Linked DNA regions of Lentisphaera araneosa HTCC2155. Each later gene encodes a partner of the first gene's protein in a complex. Links are inferred from orthologs where the notes say so. Each region holds a gene or a part of one and is shown in the gene's direction. Other genes may lie near its edges.

What was found. The genes of interacting proteins can lie anywhere in the genome.
Region 2: the proteins of tsaD (region 1) and tsaE are in contact, whole or in part, in a crystal structure (PDB 6N9A), measured with the Thermotoga maritima proteins. The link is inferred for Lentisphaera araneosa HTCC2155 from one-to-one orthologs. Residues at the interface, in WP_004082750.1 of Thermotoga maritima: Cys10, Asp11, Arg49, His50, Leu82, Gly84, Gly135, Gly136, Glu154, Thr155, Leu156, Asp157, Asp158, Ser159, Glu162, Asp165, Lys166, Arg169, Leu170, Tyr175, Lys213, Thr214, Leu217, Tyr218, Gln221, Arg222, Asn324; in WP_004082108.1 of Thermotoga maritima: Leu37, Gly38, Lys46, Lys57, Val59, Lys60, Ser61, Thr63, Phe64, Thr65, Leu66, Met67, Val69, Pro71, Tyr82, Arg83, Leu84, Asp86, Asp88, Phe89, Asp93, Ile128, Asp130, Glu131, Arg134.

What each region holds. Positions count from the first base shown.
Region 1 is NZ_ABCK01000001.1:362,214-368,218, forward strand. What follows is about bases 1,904-4,759. They hold tsaD (tRNA (adenosine(37)-N6)-threonylcarbamoyltransferase complex transferase subunit TsaD), read left to right. Parts: upstream 1,904-2,725; coding sequence 2,726-3,793; downstream 3,794-4,759. Other genes in these bases: LNTAR_RS01265 (tetratricopeptide repeat protein), read right to left, coding at 1,904-2,528; nth (endonuclease III), read left to right, coding at 3,793-4,431; LNTAR_RS01280 (formylglycine-generating enzyme family protein), read left to right, coding at 4,552-4,759. Also shown: LNTAR_RS01260 (citrate synthase), read right to left, coding at 1-24; more of LNTAR_RS01265, read right to left, coding at 183-1,903; more of LNTAR_RS01280, read left to right, coding at 4,760-5,379; LNTAR_RS01285 (DUF4136 domain-containing protein), read left to right, coding at 5,376-5,885; mutM (bifunctional DNA-formamidopyrimidine glycosylase/DNA-(apurinic or apyrimidinic site) lyase), read left to right, coding at 5,894-6,005.
Region 2 is NZ_ABCK01000018.1:82,263-86,835, reverse strand. Bases 1-2,999 are described here. They hold tsaE (tRNA (adenosine(37)-N6)-threonylcarbamoyltransferase complex ATPase subunit type 1 TsaE), read left to right. Parts: upstream 1-1,288; coding sequence 1,289-1,711; downstream 1,712-2,999. Other genes in these bases: LNTAR_RS16965 (RDD family protein), read right to left, coding at 2,436-2,936; tsaB (tRNA (adenosine(37)-N6)-threonylcarbamoyltransferase complex dimerization subunit type 1 TsaB), read left to right, coding at 1,708-2,385; LNTAR_RS16980 (thiamine-phosphate kinase), read left to right, coding at 393-1,292; LNTAR_RS16985 (methylenetetrahydrofolate reductase), read left to right, coding at 1-400. In the rest of the region: LNTAR_RS16960 (AIM24 family protein), read left to right, coding at 3,175-4,539; LNTAR_RS16955 (serine/threonine-protein kinase), read left to right, coding at 4,542-4,573. UniProt on the Escherichia coli protein: Required for the formation of a threonylcarbamoyl group on adenosine at position 37 (t(6)A37) in tRNAs that read codons beginning with adenine.

The sequences.
Region 1 (6,005 bases):
GTTTAGCGTTGCTGATTCAGACATTATTTCTCCTCGAATTGTCTTAGATTTAAAAAGTGCTGTAAGATATAAAGTTTTGTCATAAAATCAACTGCATAGGTACACTAGTTTAAGCCATAATTTACCTTTTATGTAAAAAAGTATAAAATTTTACAAAACCGTAACAATACTTGAATATTATATTATTTTAAGAGTTCTTCAAGCAAGGGTGATTTTGCGGCGCCCATAGATAGAGCCTTGTCATACATTTGCTTAGCTTGATCAACTTGCTTTGGGGTTTGAGAAAGATAAAGAACAGCAAGGTTTAATGCTGTTTGAGCATTTTTGTCATTTATCTCATAGGCTTTTTCCATCTCTTTCAGCGCTGCTTTTTCCCAACCTAATGCCTGCAATGCCACACCTAGATTAACACGCAGTTCATCATTATCTGGCTTCAGTGACACTGCCCTACTTAATAAGGAGATACCCAAATGATAGTCTGCTTTATCTAAGACAGACATTGCAAGGGGAATAAGAATGTTCGCGTCGTCAGGGTTTTGATAAAATGCTTGATTCAGATAGCGCTCTGCTTCCGATAACTGACCTAATTGATAATAAAGTACGCCCGCTCTCATGAGGGCATCAAGATTTTTACTATCTAATTCTAGGGCTTGTGCATATAAACCTAAGGCAACCTGGTGCTTACCTTCGTTGGAAGCTTTATAGGCATCATAAATGAGTGTCTCTATTTTTCGTTTAATGTTTTCAGATGATTCATCGGTAAAACTCTGACTTTCTTGATCACTTTGAGGAATTCTTTGGACCAGTTTTTTGAAATCCGATTGCAACTCTTCGTGCTCTTTTTTCAGCTTAACATAGAGAGAAATGATTTCATCATCTTTTTGACCGCTCATTGCATTGAGTCGAATAAATCTTTCTCGTAATGAAATGAGTTCTCGATTGAGCTTTTTATTGAGTTTTTCACTCTCTTCTAATTTTTTAATTAGATCGAGCTTCTCTTGATCACTCATTTTATTCGACGAATCAGTACTTTGAGTTTCCTTCATCAATTTTTCTAACTCGGCATTGAGCGAAGCCATCGTGATATTCGTCGAGTCGAGTCGAGAAGAATAAATTTTATTTAAGTCAATTTTTTTCTTCAGTTCTTTATTGAGTTTATCAATTTCTTCTGATTGTTGTGCCGACGTTTTCTTTAATTGATTGACGAAACTCGTCTCACGAACAATTAACTGTTCTTTCAGTTGAGAATTTTTTAGGTTCACTGAGTTCTTTTCAGCTTGGGCTTTATTGGCCGCTAAAAGTAGTTTTTGATTTTCCAAACTTAAACTATTCACTTTTACTTCGAGTTCAGCTCTCTCTGCTTTTGTTTTATCTTCGTTTTTCTTGACGGCAAGTAATTGTTTTTCGTGAAGATTGATGGCTTGAGCATATTTTTTACGCTCAGAATCGAGAAGTTTATTAAGCTTATCCAAGTCACTTTTACTCACCATCTCTTGAGATTTAGTACTATTTTTAACAAGTGACTGCTTGAGTGTATCTCGCTCACTTACGAGTTTAATGATCTGTGCCTGTAGTTCTTCGATTTGTTTGAATAATTTTTTCTCACTCAACTTCTCTCTTTCAGAACTACTGCTTGCAGCCTTTTGAGCAATATTTAAAGAACTTCTCAAATTCATTGTCGTGCTCTTTAAACTATTTAACTCCTTATTCAATTTAGCTATAAGGGTATTTTTATCAGCAATTTGATGCAGGTATTTTTTCTTCTCTATTTCACTGTCCGTTGAAAGGTTTTTCAATTCTTTGTATAGACGTTTTTGGTCCATCAATGAGTTGCTTTTTTCAAGCAGAATTTTCTTATCCTTTCTAATGATTTCTTCGAGCTCTCTTTGAGTTTTTTGCGAACTCAGCAAATGAGTATCCATCTTGGCTTGAAGTTTAAGGAGCTCCTCATTATTTGTTTTCTCGTTCTGAACTTTGACTTCAGCTAGATCCTTTTCCAAACTTTTTATGGTGAGCTCTAATTTACGCTTTTCTAAAATAAGTTTTTCTAACTCACCTTGAGATTGTGAAGATTGCCCTGCAGACATTTGAGCTCGTTTCAACAAAGCCTTTGTCACTTCTAACTCTCGTTTATTCTTTTTGTTTTCATGATAAACCTTAAGCATCGCTTTAGCATACTTATCTCGCTCAGCACGAACTTTAATTAACTCTGAGTTATTATTTGATCGTGAAGATGTTTTATTACCTGAAGTTTGAAGGTTTTTAATCTCATTCATTTTATCCTTACACTCATTAACGTGGTAATTTACTGAACTGGTTTCCCACTGAGGGTAATCTACCGTTATTTTCAGGAACTTTGCTAAGGCTGTACTATAAGCAGAATCTGCTTCTGAGTATTGAGATTTTTTAAAGTGAATCTCAGCTTTATCGAAATCTTTAAAAGCATTTTTCCACATGGAATCAGGCGTTTCACAGAAAGCTAAAAAATTAAATAAAATTAGAAAGATAAAAACTAAGGGCTTGTTCACAAATTAATCCGCATTTTTTTTAAACAGAGCAACTTTAGAAGCCTGCAGAGCTAATGTCAATTACCAATAGCCATTCGAAGTCGAGAGTTTAACATAATAAGTGTGTATTTTTTATCCTATTTTCTAAATGATCATGTTTGTTGACACATGGATAAATGTTTATATCTTGCAATATATTTTATTATCAAGGGTAGAAAATGATTATTTTAGGAGTTGAATCCAGCTGCGATGAAACTGCAGTCTCTCTAGTGAGAAATGGCCACGAAGTTTTAGCCAATGCCATTTCTTCACAAATAAAAGACCATGCCAACTATGGCGGCGTGATTCCAGAATTAGCCGCTCGTGAACATTTAAATAATGTTCGTCCCACTTTAAATGAAGCTTTAGAAAAAGCAGCGCTTAAACTAGATGACATCGATGGAATTGCGGTCACCGCACAACCTGGACTCTTACCCGCCCTTCTCGTCGGTGCAGGTTTTGCCAACGGACTTGCACTCTCCCTAGGAAAAAAAGTTTGTGGCATTAACCATTTAGCCGCTCATATCTATGGTGGCTTAATAGAGCGCCAAGATATCCTTAGTAACCCTAATGCCTTTCCTTTATGTGCCCTGCTGATTTCTGGGGGAAATACTCAACTCTTTATCATTAAAAAAACTGGTGATTGTGAATTGGTAGGTTCAACCATTGATGATGCAGCTGGAGAAGCCTTTGATAAAGCCGCAAAAATCCTTGGACTCCCTTACCCTGGGGGACCCATTATTGACCGACTTGCGAAAAGTGGTGATAAAAATAAATATAAATTCCCTCGATCTTTTTTGCCCAAAACTCGTTCTTATAGCGAAGAACATAAACTCAACTTTTCTTTCTCAGGAGTCAAAACCTCCTTGCTGAATTTAGTAAAAAAGAATTGGAAAGACGGTATGGTTCCCGATGGCGACCTCCCCGACTTATTAGCCTCTTATCAAGACGCCATTGTCGATGTACTTTCGACCAAATTAAAAATGGCTGCCGAAAGCTACGGGGCACGAACATTATTACTTTGCGGAGGCGTTGCCTGTAACAGCGCTATTCGTGAACGCGTTCAAAAAATGGCGATTCAAACAGCTAAAGAACTTGTCTTAACACCTCCTAAGTATTGCACCGATAATGCTGCAATGATTGCAGGCTTGGGTTATCATTACCTAAAAGACCCCAACTTTACTGGCGACTTTGTCGAAGCAAGTGGCCGCGCTCCTATAATCGAAAAACTTCCTGTGTTCAACTAATGAAAAAATCAGAAAAAGTTGCTGATATTTTAAATATTTTGCAAAAACTTTACCCCAAGCCTCCAATCCCACTCAATCATAAAGACCCCTACACTCTTTTAATTGCCGTCTTGTTATCAGCTCAATGTACCGATGCTCGTGTGAACACATTTACCCCCGCACTCTTTGAATTAGCCGATAATCCATTTGACATGATGCACAAAGATGTCGACGATATAAAAGCTATCATTCGCCCCTGTGGACTTTCACCACGTAAATCGAAAGCCATTAGTGAACTCTCTAGGATTTTAGTCGAAAAACACCAAGGACAAGTTCCGTGTGACTTCGATGCACTAGAAGAACTTCCAGGCGTCGGACATAAAACGGCTTCAGTAGTTATGTCTCAAGCTTTTGAAGTCCCAGCTTTTGCCGTCGATACACATATCCATCGTTTAGCTTACCGATGGGGCTTATCTACAGGTAAATCTGTTGAACAAACAGAAAAAGATCTCAAGCGTCTCTTTCCAAAAGAAACTTGGATTGCCCTCCATTTGCAAATCATTTATTTTGGCAGAGAATTCTGCCCCGCTCGTGGTCACGATCCCCAAGCATGCCCTATCTGCAGTATTTATGGACGTAAAGGTATAAAGAAATCATAGATGATTTTTTATTAAGCAGAAGAACCTTACAACTTAGTTAAAATATAATTAAGAAATTTGGTTTGCGAATAAGTCATGCTAAAGTGTGCGAATTTAAAATAAATAAGGATATAATATCTAATGGAATTAGAGAATCGCGGCCCAGTTGGCCCTTCAATCATTGATGATTACCCAAGAGAAGATTTTGGTGATTTTTTCGAAATGGAAAACGTTGAAATTCAAATGAAAAAAATCACTTCTGGCTCTTACTATAAAGGTAAAGATGACGGCCATGTAAATGAACGCCCTCGTCACCGTGTACATATGACTCGTTCTTTTTGGATGAGCTTACATCCTATTACTGAATTTCAGTACCAGGAAGTTATCAAAAAGAATCCAAGTATGTTTAAAGATCAAGAAGGCTCATCTAACTATCCTGTTGAAAAAGTGAGTTGGGACAATGCTGTGACTTTCTGTAAAAAACTTACTGAACTCGAACGCGAAGCTGGTCGCTTGCCAGAGCCTTACGTTTACCGTTTGCCTACAGAAGCTGAGTGGGAGTATGTTTGTCGTGGTGGTTCAGATGAAGATTTTGTCGAAGATATTGAAACAATTTCTTGGTACTTCAAAAACTCAAACGAAAGAGCACACGAAGTTGGTACTAAAGAGCCTAATAACTGGGGCTTTTACGATATGCAGGGCAATGTTTGGGAATGGGTCATGGATGGCTGCGACTTCCAAGAACTCGAATACTATGAGAACCCTGCTCACCAACTCCAAAAAGTTGATATTGATGATGCTGTGAACCCATTTAACAAAGATGGTGCAAATAAAATTGCTAAAGGTGGCTGCTGGCTCTTAGACCCTGCTGCTTGTCGTCCTTCTGCACGTTTCATTAACCCACCTGATTCCAAGTACTTCGTTCTTGGTTTCCGCATTGTCTTAGGTGAGCCACTAAGTAAAAAATGAAACATTTAGTTTTTATACTAAGCTTTGTTTTACTAAGCTCATGTAGCTCAGTAAAATATGACTTCCAACCTGGTATTGACTTTTCTCAGTACAAAAGTTTTTCTTTTGTACCCAGCATCAAAAGCAAGACCCTTAATCGCCAACGTTTAGAGACATCTTTAATCAACGGCTTGGAGTTAAAAGGCTTAGTATTTAAACCAAAAGCATCTGTGGCTGACCCTGCAGACTTAGTCATTAAACCACGTTATCAAATCGTCACAAATGAACGCATGGTGACCGCTCACGGTGGTCTCTATCACCGTAGTTATTATGCTGGTACTGATTTTTACTTTGTGGAAAGCCAAGAGCGATACTTAGTGATTGAATTTGTCGATACTCGAAAAAACGAAGTCATTTGGCAGGCAACCTCCTATGGCTTTAATGCGATTACTTTTTCACAAGAAAAGTTTCATCGTATCGTTAGCGACATGCTTCAATATTTTCCACCTGATCTCACTAAAAAATAAGTTGAGCAATGCCTGAACTCCCAGAAGTTGAAACAGTAAAAAATGCGCTTGCGCCCTATATAGAAGGTGAGACGATAAAAAGTTTTCACTTCTATACACCTCGCTTACGGCAAGAATTAG
Region 2 (4,573 bases), on another replicon or contig:
TTACATCTACAAAAAATCAGAATTGCGTCCCGTTGATGAATCTTTGAGTAGCGATAATACCGACGACCTGATCTACGCCGACTTCAACCACCCTTCGGAATTTGAAGTTTTCCGTACTAAGCTCGCAAAAAAACTCAATCTCGATGAAAAAGATGGCTCTATTGCACGCCTCCTCAAAAAAACGATAACGGGGATTTCAGACGATAGTCCTGCGGACTTAGCAAAAACTCAATTCACCGACCTCAGTGCTTGCCCGAAAAAGCTCATTCATGGCTGCTGCGGTGGCACTAGGAGTGATGACCTTTGCGAAGACGGCAAAAGTAGCTGTATTCACTTAGCGCGAATTGGCATGGCCGCGAGCCTCAACCAACTCGATTTACTGGAGCAACCAAGTGACTGAGGATGATTTTTTAAAAGATCTCTTCAGTAAGCTTCCCTCTGGCGATGCCCAAATCACTGTGCCCAATGGCGATGATAGCGCCGCTTTCACTCCGACTCCCGGAATGCAAACTCTCATTGCTTGCGACCAACTTATTGAGGGACGCCATTATTTAGCCGAAACTCCTGCCGAAATCTGCGGTGCCAAATTATTGAAGCGCAATCTCAGTGACATCGCGGCCATGGGCGGCATCCCACGTTATGCTGTGCTCAGCTGCAATGTGAATTCAGCTTGCTCGGAACAGTGGCTCAAAGACTTTCATCACGGCCTGCTTAAATGTGGCGAAGAATTTTCAGTTCACCTCATCGGTGGCGACCTAGCTTCCAGTCCCGGGCCCAACGCCTTTAGCCTTACGATTACTGGGGAGAGTGCCAAGCCCATTCAACGTTGTGGCGCTGAAGACGGCGATCTACTTTTTTCCACAGGCGAATTTGGGCTCTCTTTCCCAAGTGAACATCATCTTCACTTCACCCCTCGTGTGGAAGAAGGGAAATTCCTCTCTAGCTACGCCAAAGCAATGATTGATGTGACTGATGGCTTGCTCTTGGACTCACAACGCCTGCTTAAAGCTTCTGCAAATACACTTGATTTAACTTTCTTGACTCAAGAAATTCCCGCTCGAAATTTTTTAGCGAAAGATGCCTCACTCAAAGAAAGCTTCTGTGATGGCGAGGATTACGAACTCATTTTTGCTGTAGGTCCCAAGCGAGTAAAAGAACTCATTGAGCGATGGCCCTTTAGCACAAAACTCAGTAAAATTGGCGAGTTTAAAAAAGGCACTGGAAAAATCCTTGATGACGAGCACATTCTTCTGAATTTTATTAACAAAGGTTTCGACCATTTTCAATCATGATTTCTCATTCTGAACAAGAAACAGCGACGATTGCTGCGGACTTCGCAAAACGTATCTCGGCCCCCAATGTGATCACTCTTTGTGGTGACCTTGGTGCTGGAAAAAGCTGTTTTGCTCGCGCCTTCTTGCAATCTTTAGGAGTCAAAGGTGCTATCACTAGCCCCACATTTAGCTTAGTGAACCTCTATCAAAGTGAAAGTGGTGTGCAACTCGCGCACATGGATCTTTATCGCCTCGAAGATGACGAAGAGGCCTACCAGGCTGGCATTGAAGAAATCTTGCACGATCCGAATACGATCTCTCTCGTCGAGTGGCCCGAGCGCCTTTCTTGGATGCTCCCAAAAGATGCACTCGCCATCAACATTTCGCATCAGGGAGAGACTGAGCGCAAAATCGACCTCCCGGACATGAACTCATGATTGCACTTCTCGACACCTCAACCGACACGGCAGTTTTTGCCCTTATAAAAGACGGCGAAACATTGTTTCACGCAGAAAAAACGGGACGTTTTGGCGCCTCAGTTATTTTGCCAAAAATGATTGAATCCGCTCGCGAACAAGGGCTCCATATTTCCGAGGTCCAATCTTGGCTCGTTGGCAAAGGTCCTGGCAGTTTTACTGGCACTCGAGTTGGCATTGCTTTTGCCCACGGCATTTCTACTGGTTTTGGAACCCTCATGAAAGGTTGTAATAGCGGCTTCTCTTTCCTTGAATATGCTATTAAAGAAAAACCCGATGTTCAAAGCATCGCCGTTCTTCACGATGGACGTCGAGACGAAGTCATCGCCAATACTTTTGAACTGCTTGAAGGCCAATGGACAGAAAAAGAAATTTTCATTTGCAAAATTGCGGAGATCGCAGAAAAATCATCTGAGTATGATGCGCTGGTCAGCCCCATGCCTGAAGAAAAACTCGCTGAAGTCAATTCCTCGATTCCTCTCATTTGCGATGTAAAACCGCATATCCAAGGCTTATGCCTCGATGGCCACGCCCATCCCAAAGATCCAAGTGAAGAAGCCCTAAGCCTACAGCCCATTTACGTGCGCCCCGCGGTATTTGTCGAACCACTTAAAACGCGCAATCCGCAAATATAAAAAGCCTGACGCAAAGCATCAGGCTCTTGAAATCACTTGAGTGTTAGCTCTTAAAGAGCAACGACTTTTGTATCTGCAAAATAATCATGGCCACAACGTTTCGCTGAACCGAAAATAAAAACTAAATTGACTAGTGACAAGACTTGTCCTATAACGGGGATCATTCCTAGAAAATTATATAAAGTATAGCGTTTAATGATATGACGACCAAAACTCGCTTGCTCGCCGTCATTCGTAACAATTTTAGTCTTCATCGCTTTCTTGCCTATGGTTTGAGCATCATTTTTTAGGAATTTATAATTAATTCCTAAAAAGATCACAAAGCCTACTAAACTCATCACTAATGTATAAACTAAGCTCGGCTGATGCCCTTCAGTTATACCATCAAAGCCACCTGTAAAATACATGAGTGGTATAGTAATTAGCCCAATTACCAAGCCATCTATAAAAGATCCTAGAAAACGCTGCCAACGTGATGCTAAATTATAATTTATATTGACCTCATCCAAGACTTCAGCCTCGGGTGCTGCGTAGATATTCTTCTCTTCCATTTTTTCCTTCTCCTTGTTCAATTTATTCCATTTAGGTTTTTCATTATGCTTGCTCTTTACGAAAAATCCGCCACATATGTGAAATTTTATTAGAAAAATTGCGAATTTTTACCCATTCCTCCCAAGCTCACTTTTTATAAACATTCCATTTTTCTATTCTTGACGCAAGGTATAGAAGTTACCTTATTAATTTTTTATCAATAAGTTCTAAAGGAAGATTTATTTCTACGAAATTTTTATGAAAATCGCTTTCGACATAGCCAAATTTCTTACGACAAAAGCTTTCAAGCTACTGATGATTGTCGTTTTTATACTCGTGGCGATACAAGTCAAAAAAAGCCTTGTGCAATGGTATGAAAAGCGCGATAAAAATATTGCCGATATTCACTCATTAAATTTAGCTCTTGAGGAAGTTGCTCAAAGTCAAAAAGATTTACTAACTTCGATGAAAGTTAATAAGCTTAAGATTCAACAAGAACTCGACCTGCAAAAGTCATTAAAAAAATCCATTGCTCAGCACAATGAGAACGAACCGCTCTTTTTTCTTATTGATGATCGCTTAAAATGGGAAGCCAAATTAAAGCTCTTAGAAGAAAGTTTAAAAAAATCCGAGGCACTACAAGAAAAGCTTTTTCTCATCAGTCGCGACAGTCGCAAAACCCAAGCCAAATTAAGGTCGGACACTCAAAAGTATAAGCTTGAACTTGAGCAGAAAGAAGCTGAACTCAAGAAGTATGATTGGTATGAAAGGCATGTCAAAAAAATTACTGGCACCATCCTTATCGTTGCTCTTTTTATTTTATTCGCCCCCTTAATTAACCGCCTGTTTTGGTATTATCTCCCTGGTGCTTGGGTCGAAAAACGTCCGCCTTATTTTCTCCAGGAAGAAGGTCTTGCTGAAGAAGTCAGTTTTTGGTCCGACACCAATAAACAGGTGAAAATTCAGCTCAAAGAAAATGAAAGTATCTCTGTGAAACAAAACTGTTACAATAGTTTTGATGAACCGCTTCAACGTAAAAACCGTTTCTTATGGGACAAAAAAGCCTGGATTATTTCTTACTCGGCAGAAATGATCAACATGACGGACTTTAGTAATGCCAATGAGCAGGGTCAGCAACTCACTCTTATCGCGCCACAAGCCGAGGATGAACTCTGCAAAATAACTTTAAATCAATGCCAGGGTATTATTCTCAAGCCAGGGCAAATCATCGCCATCAAGGGTGATATTCAATTAAGTACTCGTTGGAACTTCTTTAGCATCCACAATTGGCTGCGCTTGGTTTTCAGACACATCATTTTCTCTGGAAGTGGCGAAATTTATCTGTACCTCCACGGCGGTGGGGATCAAATTAACGGCGAGACCCTGCGCATCAAAGAAGATCACCTCGTGGGCTACCAAGCTTCGTGCCCCGTGGGGCTCGTTCGCAATGAAAATCTCTGGCATTATTTACTAGGTAAATGCAATCTCTTTGACTATCGCTTTAAGTCCGATAAGTTTATCCTTATGCAAAACCAATCTTCACCTATACAGAATAACAAAACTCCTGGCGAACGCTTCTTCGATACGATTTTAGGCGCCGTAGGAAAATTCCTCGGATTTTAAGAATGGCTAAAGATGACTTAGACCTTCAACGCGC